Linked DNA regions of Psychroserpens ponticola. The protein of the gene in region 2 interacts with the protein of the main gene of each other region in a pairwise test. Links are inferred from orthologs where the notes say so. Each region holds a gene or a part of one and is shown on either strand. Other genes may lie near its edges.

Region 1 (7,468 bases), 880 kb from region 2 along the record:
GTTCTTGCATCAGGACCATAATCGCATGACGTTTTTTTTCCGCTTAAAAAAAAAGCAAGTACAACAAGTCCAATTGAGAAGCCACCTAAGTAGTAGCCAATTCGGTGTATTAATTTCATAAATGAAGCTTAAATGTTCTGTATTTATTAGAAGATTAACAAGTTAACATCGCTACAGTCTAGATCAAACCAATCTGCAACAGATTTGTTAGTTAAAATTCCGTGGTAAAAGTACAACCCATTTTTTAAACCACGATCAAATCGGATGGCATTTTCAATTCCTCCATCTTCAGCAATTTTAAGTAAATAAGGTGTAAAAATATTACTAATAGACACAGAAGCTGATCTTGAATAACGTGCAGGAATATTTGGAACACAATAATGTGTCACGCCATTATATTCAAAAGTTGGTTTATCGTGGTTGGTAACTTCGCTAGTTTCAAAACATCCACCCATATCAATACTCACATCGATAATTACTGCTCCATTTTTCATGGTATCTACCATAGGCTCAGTAACGATTACAGGAGATCTATTTTTTCCTCTAACTGCTCCAATAGCTACATCACAACGTTTTAAGGCTTTAATTAAATTCTTAGGTTGTAATGTAGAGGTGTAAATGGTGCGTCCTAAACTAGATTGGAGGCAGCGTAATTTTGTAATTGAATTGTCAAATACTTTTACATTTGCGCCTAAGCCAATTGCAGAACGTGCGGCAAATTCACCAACTGTACCTGCACCAATTATAACGACTTCAACAGGTGGAACACCACTTATGTTGCCAAACATTAAACCATTACCACCATTAACGTTTGAAAGTAGTTCTGAAGCAATTAAAATAGAAGCTGTACCAGCAATTTCACTTAATGAGCGCACTGCAGGATAGGCTCCATCTTCATCTTTTATAAATTCGAAAGCCAAAGCTGTAATGCGTTTTGATGCTAAAGCTTCGAAATATTTTTTATGCTGTGTTTTAAGTTGCAATGCAGAAATAAGTATGGTCTGCGGATTAATGAGTTTTATTTCGTCTAAAGAAGGAGGTTCTACCTTTAGGATTATAGGGCATGAAAATACCTTAGCTGTATCTTTAGTGACTTCAGCTCCAGCTTCGCTATAGGTTTTATCTTTAAAATTAGCGCCTTTTCCAGCTCCAGATTCAATCATAACGCGATTTCCGTTGGCAACTAATGCAGAAACTGCATCAGGAGTGAGGCAAACACGTTTTTCTTGAAAGTAAGTTTCTTTAGGGATACCAATAAATAAACTGCCTTTTTGTTTTAAGATTTCTAGGGTTTCTTCCTGTGGAAGTAATTGTGCTTTGGTAAAAGGAGATCTTGATTTACTCATTTAGCTTTGAATTGAAAATTCAAATTACAAATAATAATTGTAATAGTTAACATAAAAATTTATATATTAGATGTAGATAATTTTCTATATTTATAGGTATATGAAAGATTTTAAGTTAAAGGATGTGCTGATTTCGATTTTGATTGTTTCGGTGACATTGCTTTATTTTGGAGATAAGTATTTAGATTTGGAAGGTGTGAAAACTTTTATGTTTTTAGGATTTGAGATTGATAGTTTTGGGTTTTTAGATATTTCAGATTTAATCTTTTTTTCAAAGATGAAAGTATTAATTTTGGTTTTCTCAATTACTTGGTATTTGACATGTAGACACTGGTGGAGACCTGTTATTTTAATCATAATCATAATCGAGTTATTCAAACTTGCAAGTATATTTAATTCAAATAATACCATGTTCGATGAAATTGAGTTTATAATAAGTCTACCTTTTACAATACCTCTTATTATAATACTGCTTTTGTTTTCTTTGAAAATTAATAAGTATAGACTTTATAGTGAGGTTCGCAATAATCTAGATGAAGAGATAGATGATGTCTTTTATAATCTAAATAAAGAAAATTATAATGAACTAGAAAAGTTAAAGATAGAAACTATAAATGCTAAAAAGGCTTATTTTAATAGTGATAAAGAAACATATGTGAAAAAGCTTATAGATATTAGAAATCAGTTTTATAAATTATGAGATATGCGAACATTAAATAATTTTTTTATTATCAAAAACCTTAAAAAAGATTTAATTATATTATTTGTTATAATTCTTTTGCCATTTGTTTTTTTTGCACATAAGATAGCTCCTCAAACTCAGGTTTGGAGTAATAGTCTGTTTACAATAGATTTTGGAGATTATTATAATAGCGCCAAATATTTTGTTTGGTTTATTTCTTTGAAAATATTCACTTTATCTATGCTTTCTATTTGGTTTTTTACTTGTAAAAATATTTGGAGATACATTTTGTTTATTCCAATGACAGCTGAAATTTATAAATTATATTCTTTAATGAAAATATTAGAATTTAACGTTGATTATATACCTGAATTTTCAGTTACTTTACTATTTTCAATTCCTTATTTAATTTTTATATTATTGATATCAAAAACAATAGGCTATTATAAACATTCAAGACCATTTACTAAAACAGTAAATAATGAAATAAACATTCAACTTCTCAAAATAGCAAAGTTTGATTCTAAAAATTATAAATCAGTGAAAAAAGAATTAATAGTTTTGCTTAATAATAAAAATAGTATGCAGAAAAAGGAATATTTAAAAAAATTAATAGCCTTAAGAGATAAAATCACTATATAATTCTATTTCTTTAAATCTTCAATCTCTTTTAATATCTCATCTAAAAGTGCTTTCTTTTCGTCAGACCATTTAGATTTCAATTTATTATCGATATAAGCTTCAATTTCTCGATTGGTTCTTACTTTAGGCTTTTGTTGTTCACTAATAAACATGTCGCCTTTACCTGTAATAAGCCAAACAAGATTGACTTGAGGATATTCTTTGACGATACGTTCTATCACATCACTTCCTACAGAAGCGTTGTTTTTTTGCATTCGTAAAATATAACCATTGGCTGTACCAATAGAAATATCAAATTGTCGAGCACTTAATTTCAATTCTGAAATTAGATCAATAATACGATGTACTGTTTTACTCATTGTTATATAGGGATTAATATAGAGTAAATTATAAACTATAATTTTTACAAATGTAATTTTTTTATCTGATATATTATATTTGTGTAGTTTTTTTTCTACGTTATGATATTTATTATCAAATGAACTGAATTGATTATAATAAAAAACACAGCTAAATTAGAGCTGTGTTTTTTTTATATAATTTATTTTTTTTAGAAATACTGTTTTATTTTTCCCATAAAAGAGGTAGGCTTAATCATAAACTCTTCTTCGAGTTCTTGCATGGTTTTATCCGCATCATTAATTTGATTAAACATTCTTGCTCTTAACAAATAAATTGATGGTATAACAATTGCCATTACTGGTACTAAATAAATCAATTCAAATTTATCTATAAATCCAATATTATCATTGAACATACCAATAATTTGAAATACATACATAGCAATCGGAACTAAAAGCGCATGGTACCACCAATGCCGATTAGTAAAGAACCATATGAAAAGAAGAGATAAAGGGATTAGTTTATTTACTAAAACCCATATTGCAAAATTAGCATCTCCCCAACTTTTACTATCGTATGTAAACAAGAAAGTGTCCCAAACTTGAGTTTGAGGGACACTTTCATATAAGTAAAATAAATACGGAGTAATACCAATAAAAGTGGCGATTATACTCCCTACTAAAATAGATTTAGTATCGGTCTTACCCGTTACTTGGAATCGTTTTAGCTTTTTTTGCAATTTCAGTTTTAACTTGTCCATCTAAATTGATTAAATCAGTTGCTTGTGCTGTGAACGCAAATCCACCAATAATCGCAATGGCTAATACATACTTTTTTGTTTTCATAATATAAGGGATTAATTAATTAATAGTTCAAAGATACTTCAAGATAGCAGTTTTGAACAGTTAAACGAGTGTTAAAAACAGTTCGATTAATCGCCTTATGGTTACGGTTTTTCCGTACTTGCCAGTAAATATGCGGTGTAAAGTGGGTTATTTATTTCTGCATTTAGCAGAGCTCATAAGCAGGTTTTTTTGTTAATAATTCGTTTTGGCTCAATTTGAGGGTTCTTGAGATCTTATTATTATCTTTTATGGTTATCTCACATACATCTTCTGGAAGTAAGTTTGATACCTTTTCTGGCCATTCTATAAATAACCAATTGTTGTCATTATTGAAATAGTCTTCAAAACCAAAATTTAAGGCTTCCATCTCATCTTCTATGCGATACATATCAAAATGAAAAATGCTTCCGTTTTTAGACTCATATTCGTTAACTATTGAAAATGTTGGACTCGTCACATCATCAGTACTTCCTAATGATTTAACCATAGCTTTGATGAGTGTTGTTTTTCCAACACCCATTTCGCCATGAAACAATACAATTCTAGAATTGATTTGCTCTAAAAGCTTAGTCGTTACTGACTCTAACTCAGTTATGTTATAATCTATTTCCACAGTTTATATGCTAAATATTTTACTCAAAGTATGGTTTAAGTAAATTTATATTGGCAATAATACGTATAAATATTGAAAAAAACTAGAAAAAAGTGTATTTCAACGGATTTATTTGCATTACGTGGATTTTTTTACTTTGGATTCATCACCACAAAAGGGATGATCATTTCTTCTAAAGAAACACCTCCATGTTGGTAGGTATTTCTATAATAACTTACATAATGATTGTAGTTATTTGGATAAGCCAAAAAGTGATCGCTTTTTGCAAAAATGAAAGAACTACTCATCGTAATGCTAGGTAAACCAATGCTTTTAGGATCTTGTTCTGCTAAAACTTCCTTATCTTCATAAGTTAAACTTCGTCCTGTTTTGTAACGTAAATTTAAACTTGTATCACGATCACCAATAACTTTTGAAGGGTTCTTTACGTTAATCGTGCCATGATCTGTTGTTAAGATTAATTTGAATCCGAGTTGTTGTGCTTGCTGAATCATTTCAAGTAATGGGGAGTTTTTAAACCAACTCACTGTTAATGAACGATATGCTTTGTCATTAGATGCTAATTCTTTAACAACGTCCATTTCAGTTTTAGAGTGTGATAACATATCTACAAAATTGTAAACAATTACAGAAAGATCATTGTCTTTTAGGCTTTTAAAGTTTTCTACTAGTTTTTTTCCAGCTTTAAGATTTGTGATTTTATGATAAGAAGTTTTTAAATTCTGAAGCCCTAAACGTTTTAATTGCCCTTGTAAAAAATCATTTTCATAAAGGTTTTTCCCTCCTTCATCTGTATCATTTTTCCAAAGTTTTGGGTGTAGACGTTCCATATCACTTGGCATTAATCCTGAGAAAATGGCATTTCTTGCGTATTGAGTTGCAGTTGGTAAAATGCTGTAAAAAGGAGCTTCAGAAGTTTTCTTATAATAATTGTTCACTATTGGCTCGAAAGCTTTCCATTGGTCATATCGCAAATTATCAATCACAACTAGAAGTGTTGGTTGGTTATCACTTAATTCTGGTACAACTTTATCTTTAAATAAGGTGTGAGATAAAGTTGGAGCATCATTTTTGTGATCAAACCAATCTTTATAGTTCTTTTCGATGAACTTTCCGAATTGATGATTGGCTTCATTTTTCTGAGATTCTAGAATTTCAGTCATACCAACATCCTCAATGTCTTCTAATCTTAATTCCCAGTACACCAGTTTCTGGTATAAATCACTCCATTCTTCATATGAATTCACCATAGACAAATCCATAGCAATTTTTCTAAACTCTTGCTGATAATTAGAAGTTGTCTTTTCTGAAACGAGTCTTGAGTGATCTAAATTCTTTTTTAAACTCAATAAAATTTGGTTCGGATTTACAGGTTTTATAAGGTAATCGGCAATTTTATTACCAATAGCTTCTTCCATAATATATTCTTCCTCACTTTTTGTAATCATAACAACAGGAAGATTTGCACGCTTTTCTTTAATTTCATTTAGGGTTTCTAACCCTGTTAAACCTGGCATGTTTTCATCTAAAAACACAATATCAAAATTGGTGTCATCTATAATTTCAAGAGCTTCAGTGCCACTCTGACAAGTCGTGACGTTATATTGTTTTTGTTCTAGGAAAAGAATATGAGGTTTTAAAAGATCGATTTCATCGTCAACCCAAAGAATATTTATAGTGTTCATGTATATTTGTTTAATATTAATGTAAACTTTAATGTTTGATGGCAAGTAACAAACTTAAAATCTTTAACGACCCAATTTACGGATTTATTACAATTCCCAGTTCTCAAATTTTCGATTTAATTGAGCATAAATACTTTCAGAGGCTACGTCGAATTACTCAAATGGGTTTGTCATATTTAGTGTATCCTGGTGCTAATCATACACGTTTTCATCACGCTATAGGTTGTATGCATTTAATGCAAAAAGCTATTAATGTGCTTCGTTTTAAGGGAGTTACGGTTTCTAATGAAGAGGAACAAGCTTTGTATTCTGCCATTTTATTACACGACATTGGTCATGGGCCTTTTTCTCATGCCATGGAACATAGTATCGTAAATGGTGTTTCTCATGAAGAGATTTCATTGTTATTTATGGAAAAACTCAATAAAGAATTTAACGGAAGTTTAACGCTTGCGATTAAAATTTTTAAAGGTGATTATGAACGACCATTTTTATGTGAGTTAATTTCTAGTCAGTTAGATATGGATCGTGCAGATTATTTAAAACGCGATAGTTTTTATACTGGAGTTGCTGAAGGTAATGTAAATAGTGAACGTTTAATTACTATGCTTAATGTAGAAAACGATAGGTTAGTGGTTGAAGAAAAAGGAATTTACAGTGTTGAAAAATTTCTAGTGGCTAGACGTTTTATGTATTGGCAAGTGTATCTTCATAAAACAGGTTTAGTTGCTGAGCAATTATTAACACGGGTTTTAAAACGTGCAAAAGAACTATCTAATTTAGGAATTGTGCTTCCTTCAAGTAACGCATTGCATTATTTTTTAAACAATGAAGTGTCTTTAGAAAACTTTGATGATGAAACTTTAGAAACCTTTTCAAAGCTTGATGATACAGATATTATTGCAGCAATGAAAGATTGGCAATATCATGATGATTTTGTACTCAGTCATTTATGTGAAATGATAATTAATAGAAACCTCTTAAAAATCAAACTAAAAAATAAGCCAATAAAGCCAAAACTTTTAGAGAATCATCTTCAAGAATTAATTGAAAAGTATAATATTACTGAAGAAGAAGCACAATATTTTGTGTTTATCGATAGCATTTCAAATCAGGCGTATCAATCTAAACTACAAACCATTAAGATTCTTCAAAAATCTGGAAAGGTCGTAGATATTGCCAAAGCTTCTGATCAGTTTAATATAAAAGCACTGTCGAAGCCTGTCACTAAGTACTATATCTGTTATCCAAAGGCTTAATTTTTCTGATTAGAACATTCTAAAACAGCCTTTTTTTATGAATTGTAATAGCTA
Region 2 (7,482 bases):
TTTACGTTTTGCTAATCAGATTAAAGATCCTGAAGTGCTATTTACAAAAGATTCTACAATACTATATATGTATATAGAAAAAACCAAGAGTAATTCTTTTGATGGCTTTTTAGGTTTCGGAACCAATGAAGACACTAACAAAATAGAATTTGATGGATATCTAAACTTAAGTCTCACCAACAATCTTAATTATGGCGAGACATTAAAGCTACTTTATAAAAGCGATGAGAATGATCAACAAACCTTTGATGGCAACGTTACAATGCCATATATGTTTGGTTCTCCTTTAGGCGTTGAAGTCAACTTAAATATTTTCAGGAAAGATTCTACTTTTGTAACTGCAAGACAATCTGCAAAACTCAATTACCAAATAAATTCTAATCATCTTGTAAGTGTTGGTTTGAGTAGTGTCAATTCTTCAGACTTACTAGACACTCAAGTATCTTCAATTAATGATTTTAATTCAAGTTATTATTTTACGAATTATATTTACACCAAACGCCAAAATTATGACTTCCTATTTTCCGTAAATTTCTTGTTTGATATTACTGGTGGATTTGGAAATAGAACATTTGACGATGTCCATGAAAACCAAACGAAGTTTACACTAAATACATATAAAATATTTAACCTTAATGATCGGAATAGTATTTATATTAGAGGAAGTGGTCAAATTATAGATTCTGAAACGTTTCTTGAAAATGAACTTCCTAGATTTGGAGGTATTAATTCTATTCGTGGTTTTGAAGAAAATAGTTTGATTGCTAACATGTATGGCGTGATTAATACCGAATATCGTTATCGATTAAATCGCGACATTTATGTACATTCAGTTATTGATGCTGCTTACTTTGAAAACAAGATAAGCAACCAAAAAGGAAAGCTATTTGGATTTGGATTTGGGTTTGGGCTACTTAGTAAAGCTGGTTTATTTCGTTTTAACTATTCTAGCGGAAAATCAGAAAATCAACAATTTAAATTATCTGATTCTAAAGTGCACTTAAGTTTAACGGCCACTTTTTAGTAATATTCACTTAATCTTATTCACAAAACAAACCCTGAAAAAGCCTTTTTTCATACCTTTATCCCATTGAAAAAGAAAAATTAGTTTTGAATAAAAATGATTTCAGTGAAATTAAAGCTAGTATAGTTTAAGGTTTCTAACATTATTCATTGTATTCAACAATATTATAATTATGACATTAAAAAAAATTGCAACGCTCTTAGTCTTTATCGCATTTAGTTCAGGATTAGTATCTCAGAATACCGTTGGAGTAATTTCCTATAATCAAAACGACACGTATAACGGATTAACATTATTTACATCTCTAACTGAAACCTATCTCATAAATAGTTGTGGAGAAGTCGTGAACCAATGGACTAGTGCCTTTCCTCCAGGAAATGCAGTTTATCTTTTAGAAGATGGCTCATTATTAAGAGCAGGAAAAGTAACAAATACGACTATAATGTTTGGTGGCACAGGTGGAATAGTTGAAAAATTTGATTGGGAAGGCAACCTAACGTGGAGCTTTACAATGTCTGATGACACCACAATACAACATCATGATATTTTCCCGATGCCAAACGGAAATATATTAATACTAGCGGTTACAATAATGTCTAATGCTGAAGCAATTCAGGCAGGTCGTGATCCAAACCTACTTACAGATGGTGTGCTATTTAATGAACAGATTTTAGAGATCGAACCTTTGGGTATTAATCAAGCTAATGTAGTTTGGGAATGGAATATCAAAGACCATTTAATTCAAGATTTTGATGTTACTAAAGATAATTTTGGTGTTGTTGAAAACAATCCACAATTACTTGACATTAATTTTTTAGGTGGTTTAAGTGGAAGTGAAAATTGGCTACACATGAACTCCATACAATACAATAACAATCTTGATCAAATTGTAATGAGCGCGAGACATATGAGTGAAATTTATATTATTGATCATTCAACATCAACAGCTGAAGCTTCTGGTGATACTGGTGGAATTTACAATAAAGGTGGCGACTTTTTGTATCGATGGGGAAACCCACAATCCTATAGACAAGGCACTCAAAACGATCAAAAGCTTTTCGGACAACATTATCCACATTGGATTCCTGATGGTTTGCCAAATGCTGGTCAGTTGATTTTATATAACAATGGCTTCTCAAGAACACCTAGTTTTTCAGAAGTCTTTATTTTAACACCTCCAACTACAGCTCCTGGTGTATATGATTACACGTCAAACACAGCTTATGGACCAACAGCTACGGATTATACGTACACCAATCCTGTTGATCCTATTAATTTCTTTTCAAGAATACTATCTGGTGCTCAAGTACTTCCCAATGGAAACATCTTGATTTGTGATGGTGATTCTGGATACTTCTTTGAGATTGATTCTAATGAAAATATCGTTTGGGAATATATTAATCCTTCTGGAGCAACTGGAATATTATCACAAGGAGATGATCCTGAAGGTATTCCAAATTTAGTGTTTCGAGCACATAAATATGGTTATGATAACCCAGCTTTTACTGGACGTGATTTAACTCCTGGAAATCCAATAGAATTAAACTCAGGTATAAATGAACCTTGTGATGTTTTAAGCACTGAAGAATTTGCATTTGAAGATGTAACAGTGTATCCAAATCCTGCCACTGATGTTATCAAAGTAAATTCAACACATCAAATCAATAAAATTGAAATTTACAATAGTCTTGGAGCTATAATAAGTCAAGTAAGTAATTCTAATGAAATAAATGTTTCAAGTTATAATTCTGGAATTTACTTTGTACGAATTTCGTCAGACACGAGATCTATCACTAAAAAAATAATTAAACACTAATTTAACAATACATAATTATCAGACCACCTTTTATAAGGTGGTTTTTTTTATACCTTTGACCCATGGAAAAAGAGACTACAATTTTTGGTATTCGTGCAATTATGGAAGCCATTAAATCTGAAGAAAATATTGATAAAGTATTTTTACAAAAGGGATTACGAGGTGATTTATTTTCAGAATTAGAAGACTTACTAAGAAAAGAACGTCTCAATATATCTTATGTTCCAGTAGAAAAACTAAACAGACTTTCTAAACAAAATCATCAAGGCGCAATAGCTCAAATAGCTCCTATAAGTTTCTATACGATTGAAAACTTAGTCGAATCGGTTTTAGAATCTGGTAAAACACCTCTCTTTCTTCTCCTCGATCAATTAAGTGATGTCAGAAATTTTGGTGCAATTATAAGAACTGCAGAATGCACAGGAGTTTCAGGAATTATCATTCAGAAAAAAGGAGGAGCTCCTGTAAATGGTGATACTATAAAAACAAGTGCAGGCGCAATTTTTAAAATCCCGATTTGTAAAGTTGATCATATTAAAGATGCTGTATTTTACATGCAAGCTTCTGGAATAAAAGTAATTGCAGCAACCGAAAAAGCTGAAGACACCATTTATGATGTGTCATTTAAAGAACCATGTGCAATCGTAATGGGTTCCGAAGGTAAAGGCATTAATCCTTCCGTATTAAAAGTTTCAGATGATAAGGCAAAATTGCCAATCTTAGGGGAAATTGAATCTTTAAATGTTTCTGTAGCTTGTGGTGCGTTTCTTTATGAGGCTGTAAGGCAAAGACGTTAATCCTTTTTTTCTTTAAATGTATAGGTAATATTCAATGTGTTTTCTTCGGAAGGCATCTCATCTTCGATTTCAGGTTCTGAAATTTCAATAAAGTTTCCGTTTTCATCAAAGTGCTTTAGAAACGGATCATCATCTTCGTTATAATCTGGCTGCTGCCAAACATAACGTTCTGGCTTTGCGACCGATTTCCTAAAAACAATTGCAAAAAACAATCCAGATATTAATCCGCCCAAATGTCCTTCCCAAGACATACCTTCCTTAACAGGAAACACGTACCAAATCATGCTTCCGTATAAAAAAATAATAATTAGAGATAAAGCAACTAATCTGTAATGCTTAGCAAAAATGCCCTTAAAGAAAATAAAACTTACGAGCACATAGACTAAACCACTTGCTCCAATATGATTTGAAGGTCGACCAATTATCCATGTAATTAATCCTGAAAGTAAAATACCATAGAAAATGACTTTCCAAGAAATTTTTCGATAGAAATAAAATAAGGCTACCGAAAGGATAAACAGCGGAATACTATTGTGATATAAATGCTGAATATCTGCATGAATAAAAGGGCTAAATAAAATACCACTTAGTCCTTCAAGCTTTTGAGGATACACGCCAAACGTTTTAATTACTGGAAAAAAACGCACTTGTAACCAAAACACAACCCAAATAAAAAGCACAAAAAACACAGGATACGCAACGACTCCTGTAGAATATTTAAACTGTTGTTGGTTTTGACTCATCTTCAAATTTAGAATTTAATTAGCAAAATGCTCTCCATTTATTAAAACTATGAAATATTGTCACATTCATTTTTGTAATTTTACAATATGAACGAACCATTAGCAGAACGATTACGTCCGCAAACACTTGATGATTATTTAAGTCAGTCGCATTTAGTTGGCAAAACTGGCGTTTTAACTCAACAATTACAAAATGGAGCCATAGCTTCCATGATATTTTGGGGACCACCTGGAACTGGGAAGACGACACTAGCGAACATTATAGCCAATGAGTCTAACAGACCTTTTTATACGCTAAGTGCTATCAATTCTGGAGTTAAAAACATTAGAGACGTTATAGACAAAGCCAAGCAAAGAGGTGGATTGTTCACCACTAAAAATCCTATTTTGTTTATTGATGAGATTCATCGGTTTAGCAAATCTCAACAGGATTCACTTTTGCAAGCTGTTGAAAAAGGTTGGGTGACATTAATAGGTGCCACAACAGAAAACCCAAGTTTTGAAGTGATTCCAGCATTACTTTCAAGATGTCAAGTATATGTTTTAAATGCATTTGACAAATCCGATTTAGAAGCGCTTTTAAAGCGTGCCATAAAAGAAGACGATTCACTATCAAAGCGCAACATAAAACTAAAAGAAACAGAAGCACTTATTAGACTTTCTGGAGGTGATGCTCGTAAATTACTTAATGCTTTTGAACTTATTGTTACTTCATTTACAAGTGATGAAAAGATTGTAATTACAAATGAAATTGTTTCAGAGAAAGTACAAAACAACACGGTTAGATATGATAAAACTGGAGAACAGCATTACGATATCATTTCGGCATTTATAAAATCGATTAGAGGTAGTGATCCTAATGCAGCTGTATATTGGTTGGCGAGAATGATTGAAGGAGGTGAAGATGTAAAATTCATCGCCAGACGTTTACTTATTTTAGCTAGTGAAGATATTGGTAATGCAAATCCTACTGCCTTAGTGATAGCGAATAACACTTTTCAAGCAGTCTCTATAATTGGCTATCCTGAATCACGAATTATTTTAAGTCAGTGTGCTACCTATTTAGCTACGTCTCCAAAGAGCAATGCTGCATACGAAGCAATTGGTAAAGCACAACAATTAGTTAAAGACACTGGAGATTTGTCTGTACCTCTTTCCGTACGAAATGCACCTACAAAATTAATGAAAGAATTGGGCTATGGCGATAATTATAAATATGCACATAGTTATGACAACAATTTTGCAAATCACGAATTCTTACCAGAAGAGATTATAAACACAACCCTTTATAATCCTGGAAACAACACAAGAGAAAATGCGCAACGTGAATTTTTAAAGCAACGCTGGAAAGACAAATACGGTTACTAGAACTTAATATTTAAACGCTCTAAAGACGTTACATTACCATCATTTTTTGACAAGTACCAAAATCCGTCCTCTTTATAAACAATCGCGTTTTGGTCTTTTACAATGAACGTGTTTTCTTTTGGTGTTACTAAAAGTATCATGATTACTTTTGGTGTTTTATCAACGACTTGAAAACCGTTATCAATAGGCTGTGCGTAGAGTATGCTGACATTCGTTTTTAACGCTGTTGATTTTATAATCTTCTTATTGTTTATAGAAGTTTCAGCTACTGGTACAATTACGGTTTTGTTGACTTCCTTTTCTTCTTTTAGAGAAGCAACTTCTTGTTTTAAACGTTCTATTTCTTCTTGAGCAACTTTAGTGTCTTCTACATTTGGCTTTACTAAACTTGTAGTACTAGAAGTTACAATTGCTGCATTTGGATTTGGTTTGTATTTGTAATTATGAAACTGAAAACTTTGAAATGCATTTCGTACTGCTAAATTATATGCCGTTTTGAATTCTTTCTCTCTCGTTTTCCCAACTTTTGAAGACACAACCAACTGCCCATTACAATCCATAAGGTTAATTTTAAGTCGTGTACTTAAAAAACCCCCTTTAACTTTAATAACATCTGCTTTAAGAGCCAAGCATCCATTTTGACGTAAATCTTCTGGAAACGAATCATTCTCTAGAAACGCTGCATAGCCATATTTATTAAATAAAAATTTTGTTAATGAATTGATTTGATACTGATCTACTTCGCTCAACACTTCAAACTTTAAGGGAATTATGACATATTTATAATTATTAATAGCTTCAATATTGATCTGCTCATCTTGTGAAGAAGCATTAAAAGAAATCAGTAATGATAGTGAAAGAAATAAGATTATATTTTTCATGTAAATTGACTATTTTAAATGTTCAAAAAAGAGTGATTAAAGATACATTTTTATATCTAATAAAGACGTTACTTGCTTTATTTGAACATCTGCTTTATGATTATGATAATTGAACAAAATGGCATCAAAACCCATCTCAAGTGCTCCTAAAATATCGGCTTCAATATTGTCTCCAATCATTATACTTTCATGTGGCTTTGCTTTAGCACTATTTAAGGCATATTCAAAAATAATAGGATTTGGCTTTTTTACACCTGCAATTTCTGAATTTGTAACCGTTTCAAAATATTGAGAGATATTAGCATTATCCATCTTTTTTTGCTGAGCTTCATCAAATCCATTCGTAATAATATGCAATTGATAATGTTTAGTTAAGTGTTCTAATAACTCAAAAGTGCCTTCAAATAAGTGATTAAAGCTTGTTAAATATGTTATATAGTCTTCAGATAATTGATTTATGGTATCGTCTGAAACTTCAAACTCAATAGCATCAAAAGTATCTTTCAAACGTTTATAACGCAAATTAGACTTGTCTATTTTCTCTTCACGATAGAGTTTCCAATAGTTCAAATTAATAGGTTCATACCTTGATAAAAATTGATTCTTATCAATATTCAATTGATGCAACTCAAATATTTTATCGAAGGTAAGCGCTGAGTTTTTATCAAAATCCCAAAGTGTATGATCGAGATCGAAAAACACATGTTTAATATCCTTAATCTTCATTTGCTGAATCTAATATTATGGTGAATAATTCTCTATACCCTTTCCAAAGTACATCGTCACTAAAACTATAATTATGGAACACAGGTGTAAACGTCCCATTGACTTGTTTGACTTGTTTTATTATACG
Region 3 (7,573 bases), 1.7 Mb from region 2 along the record:
TAAAGAATGGATTTGAATCTTCTATCGAAGTTAATTATGAAGATTTTGATAACACCATCGTTTATAATGGTGATGGATCAGATATTAATAACTATGTGATACAATCGTATTTATTGTCTAATACCTATTTTACTGAAGATTTATTCTCAGATCCAAATACAGAGCGTTTAAACAAAGCTGTTACAGATTACAAAGCTGGATTTAAAAATTTAGAAACTAATTATAGTGGATTAGACTCTTTGCATAAGGCTAATGGTGCCAAGAATATGGAAGGCACTATCAAATCTATAAAAAAATATTTATCTGGAAAAATTGCGTTACGAGAATCACTTCCTGAAGGAATGACTTCACCAACTTTTGAGAATTACATCAATTTTAAAGGAGGAACAACGTCTCTTTCTGATTTAAAAGGAAAATATGTTTACGTTGATATTTGGGCGACTTGGTGTGGTCCGTGTAAACGTGAAATTCCGTCTCTTAAAAAAGTAGAAGAACAATTTCATGGCAAAAACATTGAGTTTGTAAGTATCTCTGTAGACGATGAGAGACGAAGTGGAACTAAAGAGAAAGCTTTTGAATCATGGAAAACAATGGTAAAAGATAAAGAATTAGGTGGCATTCAACTGTTTTCTGATAATGCGTGGCAATCTGATTTTGTTAAAAATTACAAAGTAAATGGGATTCCTCGTTTTATTCTAATAGATCCAAACGGAAACATTGTTAGTCCTGATGCTCCCAGACCTTCAAACCCTAAATTAGTAGAGCTTTTAGAAGAAAAACTTAGTGTTTAAGCTATTTCATTATTAATATAAAAAAGCCGCTCCATATGGAGCGGCTTTTTTATATGTATTTAACTACTATTTTATTATTTATTCTCTTGTTGTTCTTCTTCAACCTGAGGTTGCTCTGGCTGTTTAAATAAATCTAGATACGCTTCGCCTAAAGTTTCAACAACATGACTTGCTATTAGACTTTGATATCCTAAATCTTCAATAGCAATATCAGCAGATTTCCCATGAAGGTAAACACCAAATAAAGTCGCTTGTAAAGGATCATAACCTTGCGCAATCAAACCCGTTATTACACCTGTTAAAACATCACCAGTTCCCGCAGTTGCTAGCCCTGGATTCCCAGTGGTATTGACATAATATTTTTCATTGTATACTGTTATTGTATTTGCGCCTTTAATTACAATTATGCTGTCGTATTTTTTTGAAAAAACTTTAACCTTTTCAAGTTTATCAAAATCATCTTTCCATTTTCCTATTAAACATTCAAGTTCTTTTGGATGTGGTGTTAAAACAGTTTGTTTTGGTAATAATTTCAATACTGTTTTCTTTTTAGAAATGATATTAATTCCATCAGCATCAATCACTAATGGCGCAGTATTGGACTTAAGAAATTTTTCTAAAGCAGTAGCAGATTTAGCAGCTGTTCCCATACCAATTCCTAAACCAATTACTTTAGGTGCGATATCAAAACTAATATCTGTAATTAAATTCTCATCCTTATCTGTAATAACCATAGCTTCAGGTAAAGCTGTTTGCAATATTGAATAACCACATTTAGGAACAAATGTAGTCACCAATCCTGCACCAGAAACTAATGCTGCTCTACTTGCTAAAAGTGTAGCTCCTATTTTCCCATAACTACCACCCAAAATTAATGCATGGCCATAAGTCCCTTTATGAGAAAATTTTTCTCTAGATTGATACATTGGTAACACTTCATGCTTTCCAATAAGGGTGGCATCTGTTTCTGTATTGAATAAAAATTCCCTATCAATACCAATATCAATAACTTCCCATTGTAATGAAAATTTGGATGTGCCTGGTAAAAAGAAAATCAATTTTGGAGATTGAAAACTTAAGGTATGTTTTGCCCACACGACACTATCTTCATTATCAGTGATCTTATCTGTAAAAGCGCCTGATGGAATATCAACAGAAAGTGTATACGCTTGACTAGCTCTAAAATGCATAAACAATTGGGTAACCCATTCATCTACAGGACGATTTAAACCAATACCAAATATCGCATCAATAATTATATCATCCTTATGAATTTGAGGAAAGTCTTGCTTACAAGTCAACATTGCAGGCCATTCTTTTGTAGTTTCTTTAATACGATCATAATTAACTAAAAAGTCTTTTGAACGTTTATCACTACAATTAACAATATAGGTTTTAACATTATAGCCGTGAGTGATTAAATGTCTTGCTACAACTAAACCATCTCCACCATTATTACCTATTCCACAAAACACATGAATAGGAACTTGTGCTCCTTGCATTCTAATATGCAACCAATTAAAAATTTGGATGCCTGCGCGTTCCATTAATTCTGTAGAGGTAATGCCTTGTTTTTTAGCGGTTAACCTATCACCTTCATATATTTGTTCTTTGGAGAAAATTTTCACGTGTACTGTTTTATTTAAAAGTAAAAGTAATACTTTTGGAACTTAATATAAAAACAACTAAACGTAAGTTGTAAATCAAGAATAATGAAAGTTTTAAAATTTGGAGGTACGTCTGTTGGTTCGGTAAATAATATCAATCAAGTCATTTCTATATTAGAAGATAAATCTAAAACAGATAAGGTTATTTGTGTCGTATCTGCTGTTGGCGGAATTACAGATAAACTTCTTAATGTTGGTTACCTTGCTCAATCAAAAAATAACGACTACAAAGATGCTTTCATTGCTATTCAGCGTAGTCATATAAAATTAATTGAAGCTCTTATTCCAAAGAAAAATAAGGAGGTCATAACTTATGTTGAAACTAAACTTAAAGCACTTAAAGACCTCTTAGATGGTTTGTATTTGATAAATGAATTGTCTCCACAAACTTCTGATAAATTAGTAAGTTTTGGCGAATTATTGTCTTCATATATTATTGCAGAAACAATGAAATCGAGAGGGATTCATGCTGAAAGAAAGAACTCACAAGAATTAATAGTTACAAATTCAGATTTCACAAAAGCAGAAGTCATCTACAAAGCCACTAATACTAATATTAAAACTTATTTTAAATCTGCTAATCAAGATATTACCATTTTACCTGGTTTTGTCTCAAAATCTAATCTAGGAGAGCTAACAACTTTAGGTCGTGGTGGATCAGATTTTACAGCTGCTATTGTTGCTGCTGCATTAAAAGTAAAGCAACTAGAAATATGGACAGATGTTAGTGGTATGTACACCGCAAATCCAAAATTGGTAAAGCATGGATATCCTATAAAACGATTGTCTTATCAGGAAGCGATGGAATTGTCACATTTTGGAGCAAAAGTATTATATCCTCCAACGGTTCAGCCTGCATTAGATTTAAATATTCCTATCCATATTAAGAATACATTAAAACCAGATGAACAAGGTACTGTCATTTCAACAGAAACCGAAACGACGATTGTTTCTCCTGTAAAAGGCATTACAAACATAAATGACATAGCACTTCTCACTTTACAAGGTAGTGGAATGGTTGGTATTCCTGGGTTTTCAAAACGATTGTTTGAAACCTTAGCACAAGAAAAAATAAATATCATTTTCATCACCCAAGCATCATCTGAACATTCGATTTGCTTTGGAATTGATATTAAAAATGCTGACCTAGCAAAAACAGCTATTGATACTGCGTTTGAAAATGAAATTTCTTTGCATAAAATTGATCCAATACTTGTTGAAGACCAATTATCTATTATTGCTCTTATTGGTGATAACATGAAAAATTTTCAAGGTATTAGTGGAAAAATGTTTAGTACACTTGGCAAAAACAACATCAATATAAGAGCCATTGCTCAAGGTGCTTCAGAGCGAAACATCTCGGCAGTTATCAATAAAAATGATGTTAAAAAAGCACTTAACGTATTACATGAACGCTTCTTTGAGGTTAAAACAAAACAACTCAATGTATTTATTGTTGGCATTGGCAATGTAGGCGAAAAACTTATTGATCAAATTGCTCAGCAATACAATTTCCTTAAGAAAAAACTAAAAATTGATGTTCGCATCATTGGCATGGCCAATTCTAAAAAGATGATCTTTAATGAAGATGGCATCAACCTAAATGATTGGACAGCTCAGTTCCATTTTGCCGAAAAATCAAACTTACAAGGTTTTTTCAATAAGGTTGTTGATATAAATTTACGCAATAGCATTTTCGTGGATATTACTGCAAATGAAGGCGTTTCTAATTGGTATGATGATTATTTAAAACAAAGTATTGCTGTTGTTGCTTGTAATAAAATAGCATGTTCAGGAACGTACGAAAACTATAAAAAGTTACAAGATTTATCTTTGAGTTACAATACTCCTTTCCTTTACGAGACTAATGTTGGTGCAGGTTTACCAATCATAAATACACTTAATAATTTAATTGCATCAGGTGATAAAGTAACGAGTATTCAAGCTGTTTTGTCTGGAAGTTTGAATTTTGTTTTTAATAATTTCAGTGATCGTACAAACTTTCATGATACAGTTAAACGTGCTCAATTTGAAGGTTATACAGAACCAGATCCTAGAATAGATTTAAGCGGAATTGACGTTGCAAGGAAAATATTAATTCTAGCTAGAGAAAATGGCGGAAGTATGGAAATTGAAAACATCGATAACCAGTCTTTTTTAACCCAAACTAATCTTGAAAGTTCAACCGTAGATAATTTCTACAAAACACTAAAAACTGAAGAAGCACATTTTCAAAAACTTTACGCTTCTGCAAAAGCAAACAACTGTCAGCTTAAATATGTCGCAGAATACAAAAATGGAAAAGCAAAAGTTGGCTTAAGAGAAATCCCAGAAGGTCATCCATTCTATAATCTCGAAGGTAAAGATAATATTGTCATGTTCTACACAGAACGTTATCCTGAACAACCTTTAATAGTTAAAGGTGCTGGTGCTGGTGCAGATGTTACGGCTTCTGGATTATTCGCTGACATTATTAAAATTGGTAACAAATAAAGACTTCTTTTTTGTGGAAAAAGACATGAACCAAATACATATTTTCTCTCCTGCAACTGTTGCAAATGTCTCTTGTGGATTTGACGTCCTTGGCTTTTGTTTAGACACTATAGGAGATGAAATGATCATTAGAAAAACGCCTCAAAAAGGAATATGCATTTCAAAAATTGAAGGTTATGATTTACCTTTTGAAACTGAAAACAATGTGGCTGGAGTTTCTGCTCTTGCATTATATAATGATGCTAATCCAGACTTCGGATTTGAAATAGAAATCTATAAAAAAATCAAGCCTGGAAGCGGCATTGGAAGTAGTTCGGCTAGTGCTGCTGGAAGTGTTTTTGCAATGAACGAATTACTCGGAAAACCGTATAACAAAACACAACTCACCAACTTCGCTATGAAAGGCGAAGCTTTAGCAAGCAAGTGTGAACATGCAGACAACCTAGCTCCTGCCCTTTTTGGTGGTTTTACTTTAGTTAAAAGTCTGGCTCCCTTACAGGTTTTACAATTACCCACTCCTAAAGACCTTTATGCCGTTGTCATTCATCCACAAATAGAAATTAAAACCTCTGAATCTAGAGCGATTCTTCCTCAAGAAATCCCATTAAAAAATGCCATCACACAATGGTCAAATGTTGGTAGCTTTGTTCATGCTTTACACACCGAAGATTATAATTTATTAAGTGATAGTCTTAATGATGTGATTGCTGAACCTTATCGCTGTCAACTAATTCCGTATTTTGATGATGTGAAACAAAGAGCTTTGAAACATGGTGCTTTAGGATCAGGAATTTCAGGATCTGGTCCTTCTATATTTAGTTTATGTAAAGGATTAGACAGTGCAGAAAAGGTAAAAACTGCAATTCAAAACGTTTATTCTCAAACTTCTATTGATTTTGAAATTCATTTGTCAAAAATTAACACAGAAGGTATAAAAATATTATAACGATCATGAATTATTTCAGTTTAAACAAAAAAGCACCAAATACATCTTTTAAAGATGCTGTTATTAAAGGCTTAGCTCCAGACAAAGGCTTGTATTTCCCAGAACATATCACACCTTTGCCAAAGTCATTTTTTGAAAACATAGATCAACTTTCTTATTCTGAAATTGCCTTTCAAGCTATAAAGCAGTTTGTAAGTCCAGAAATTCCTGAATCGGTTTTAAAAGTGATTATTGAAGAGACATTGAATTTTAATTTCCCAGTTATTGAATTAGATAACAACATCTCTACTTTAGAATTATTTCACGGACCAACAATGGCTTTTAAAGATGTTGGAGCGCGTTTTATGGCAAGGTGCTTAGGTTATTTTAATACCAATAACACGAAAGTAACAGTTTTAGTTGCGACTTCTGGTGATACAGGAGGTGCAGTTGCAAATGGTTTTTTAGGAGTTAAAGGTGTAAATGTTGTGATTTTATATCCTTCAGGTAAAGTAAGTGATATTCAAGAAAAACAATTGACGACACTTGGTCAAAATATCACAGCACTTGAAGTTGATGGTGTTTTTGACGATTGTCAAGATATGGTGAAACAAGCGTTCTTAGATGAAGACTTAACTAGTAAAATGCAGTTGACCTCTGCAAACTCAATTAATGTTGCAAGATGGTTGCCTCAACTGTTCTATTTTATGTTTGCTTATAAACAACTTCATCATAAACACAAAGAGATTGTATTCTCTATTCCTAGTGGGAATTTTGGAAATATTTGTGCTGGAATGATGGCTCAAAAATTAGGTTTACCAATTCAACATTTTGTTGCCTCAAACAATGCAAATAATGTGGTGACTGAATACTTAAAAACAGAAACGTATATCCCGAAACCTTCTGTACAAACCATAAGTAATGCTATGGATGTTGGGAATCCGAGTAATTTTATTCGCATTCAAGAAATTTATAACAATGATTTTAGTATTCTCAAAGAAAATCTATCTTCTTATAGTTTCACTGATGAAGAAACAAGAGTTGCTTTAAAAGATATTTACACGACGTATAACTACATTGCAGATCCTCATGGTGCTGTTGGCTATTTGGGTTGTAAATCATATTTAAAAAACAATTCAAATTCGCACTGTGTGTTTTTAGAAACAGCACATCCAACAAAATTTTTAGATGTCGTAGAATCTGTTATTAAAACAAAAATTGATTTGCCACCTCAAATAGAAGCAGTTATGGATAAAGAAAAAGTAGCGACATCAATTTCTAATTACGAAGACTTAAAAGCATTTCTTATTCAGAAAAACAAAGCTTAAATCACAAAAAAATACACCATAAAAAAGTGGCAAATGGCACCTCCTAAAACGAAAAAATGCCAAATCACATGGTTATAAGGGATTCTTTCTACCGCATAGAACACAATACCAACCGTATAGAATAAACCTCCTGCAAATAACAATAACAATCCGTTTGTAGCCATTCGATCTGCTAAAGTTGAAAAATCGAAAACAATCAGCCAACCCATTACTAAATATAAAATCGTAGAAAAGGCTTCAAATTTACCTGTAAAAAAGAGTTTTAAAATCACACCAAAAGCTGCTATTCCCCAAACTGTATAAAACAATTCCCATCCTAAACTATCAGGCAACGTAATGAGTAAAACTGGTGTATAAGTTCCTGCAATA

What was found.
Region 1: the proteins of rlmB (region 2) and tsaE interact in binary tests that used the Escherichia coli proteins (3 or more experiments, as listed by UniProt). The link is inferred for Psychroserpens ponticola from one-to-one orthologs.
Region 3: the proteins of rlmB (region 2) and MUN68_RS09930 interact in binary tests that used the Escherichia coli proteins (3 or more experiments, as listed by UniProt). The link is inferred for Psychroserpens ponticola from one-to-one orthologs.

What each region holds. Positions count from the first base shown.
Region 1 is NZ_CP116221.1:1,426,731-1,434,198, forward strand. The notes cover bases 2,746-5,501. They hold tsaE (tRNA (adenosine(37)-N6)-threonylcarbamoyltransferase complex ATPase subunit type 1 TsaE), read right to left. Parts: upstream 4,471-5,501; coding sequence 4,021-4,470; downstream 2,746-4,020. Other genes in these bases: MUN68_RS06350 (hypothetical protein), read right to left, coding at 2,746-3,029; MUN68_RS06355 (hypothetical protein), read right to left, coding at 3,221-3,598; MUN68_RS06360 (hypothetical protein), read right to left, coding at 3,714-3,857; porX (T9SS response regulator signal transducer PorX), read right to left, coding at 4,602-5,501. Outside these bases: MUN68_RS06330 (hypothetical protein), read right to left, coding at 1-119; MUN68_RS06335 (alanine dehydrogenase), read right to left, coding at 147-1,346; MUN68_RS06340 (hypothetical protein), read left to right, coding at 1,447-2,046; MUN68_RS06345 (hypothetical protein), read left to right, coding at 2,362-2,670; more of MUN68_RS06350, read right to left, coding at 2,673-2,745; more of porX, read right to left, coding at 5,502-6,155; MUN68_RS06375 (HD domain-containing protein), read left to right, coding at 6,191-7,414. UniProt on the Escherichia coli protein: Required for the formation of a threonylcarbamoyl group on adenosine at position 37 (t(6)A37) in tRNAs that read codons beginning with adenine.
Region 2 is NZ_CP116221.1:547,501-554,982, reverse strand. Bases 2,000-4,769 are described here. They hold rlmB (23S rRNA (guanosine(2251)-2'-O)-methyltransferase RlmB), read left to right. Parts: upstream 2,000-2,902; coding sequence 2,903-3,637; downstream 3,638-4,769. Other genes in these bases: MUN68_RS02325 (replication-associated recombination protein A), read left to right, coding at 4,468-4,769; MUN68_RS02330 (rhomboid family intramembrane serine protease), read right to left, coding at 3,634-4,380; MUN68_RS02340 (aryl-sulfate sulfotransferase), read left to right, coding at 2,000-2,840. In the rest of the region: MUN68_RS02345 (outer membrane protein assembly factor), read left to right, coding at 1-1,024; more of MUN68_RS02340, read left to right, coding at 1,197-1,999; more of MUN68_RS02325, read left to right, coding at 4,770-5,748; MUN68_RS02320 (hypothetical protein), read right to left, coding at 5,745-6,629; MUN68_RS02315 (YjjG family noncanonical pyrimidine nucleotidase), read right to left, coding at 6,666-7,355; MUN68_RS02310 (polysaccharide deacetylase family protein), read right to left, coding at 7,345-7,482. UniProt on the Escherichia coli protein: Specifically methylates the ribose of guanosine 2251 in 23S rRNA.
Region 3 is NZ_CP116221.1:2,214,231-2,221,803, forward strand. What follows is about bases 143-3,003. They hold MUN68_RS09930 (NAD(P)H-hydrate dehydratase), read right to left. Parts: upstream 2,420-3,003; coding sequence 866-2,419; downstream 143-865. Other genes in these bases: MUN68_RS09925 (TlpA family protein disulfide reductase), read left to right, coding at 143-791; thrA (bifunctional aspartate kinase/homoserine dehydrogenase I), read left to right, coding at 2,504-3,003. Also shown: more of MUN68_RS09925, read left to right, coding at 1-142; more of thrA, read left to right, coding at 3,004-4,951; MUN68_RS09940 (homoserine kinase), read left to right, coding at 4,977-5,897; thrC (threonine synthase), read left to right, coding at 5,903-7,204; PAQR family membrane homeostasis protein TrhA, read right to left, coding at 7,201-7,573. UniProt on the Escherichia coli protein: Bifunctional enzyme that catalyzes the epimerization of the S- and R-forms of NAD(P)HX and the dehydration of the S-form of NAD(P)HX at the expense of ADP, which is converted to AMP.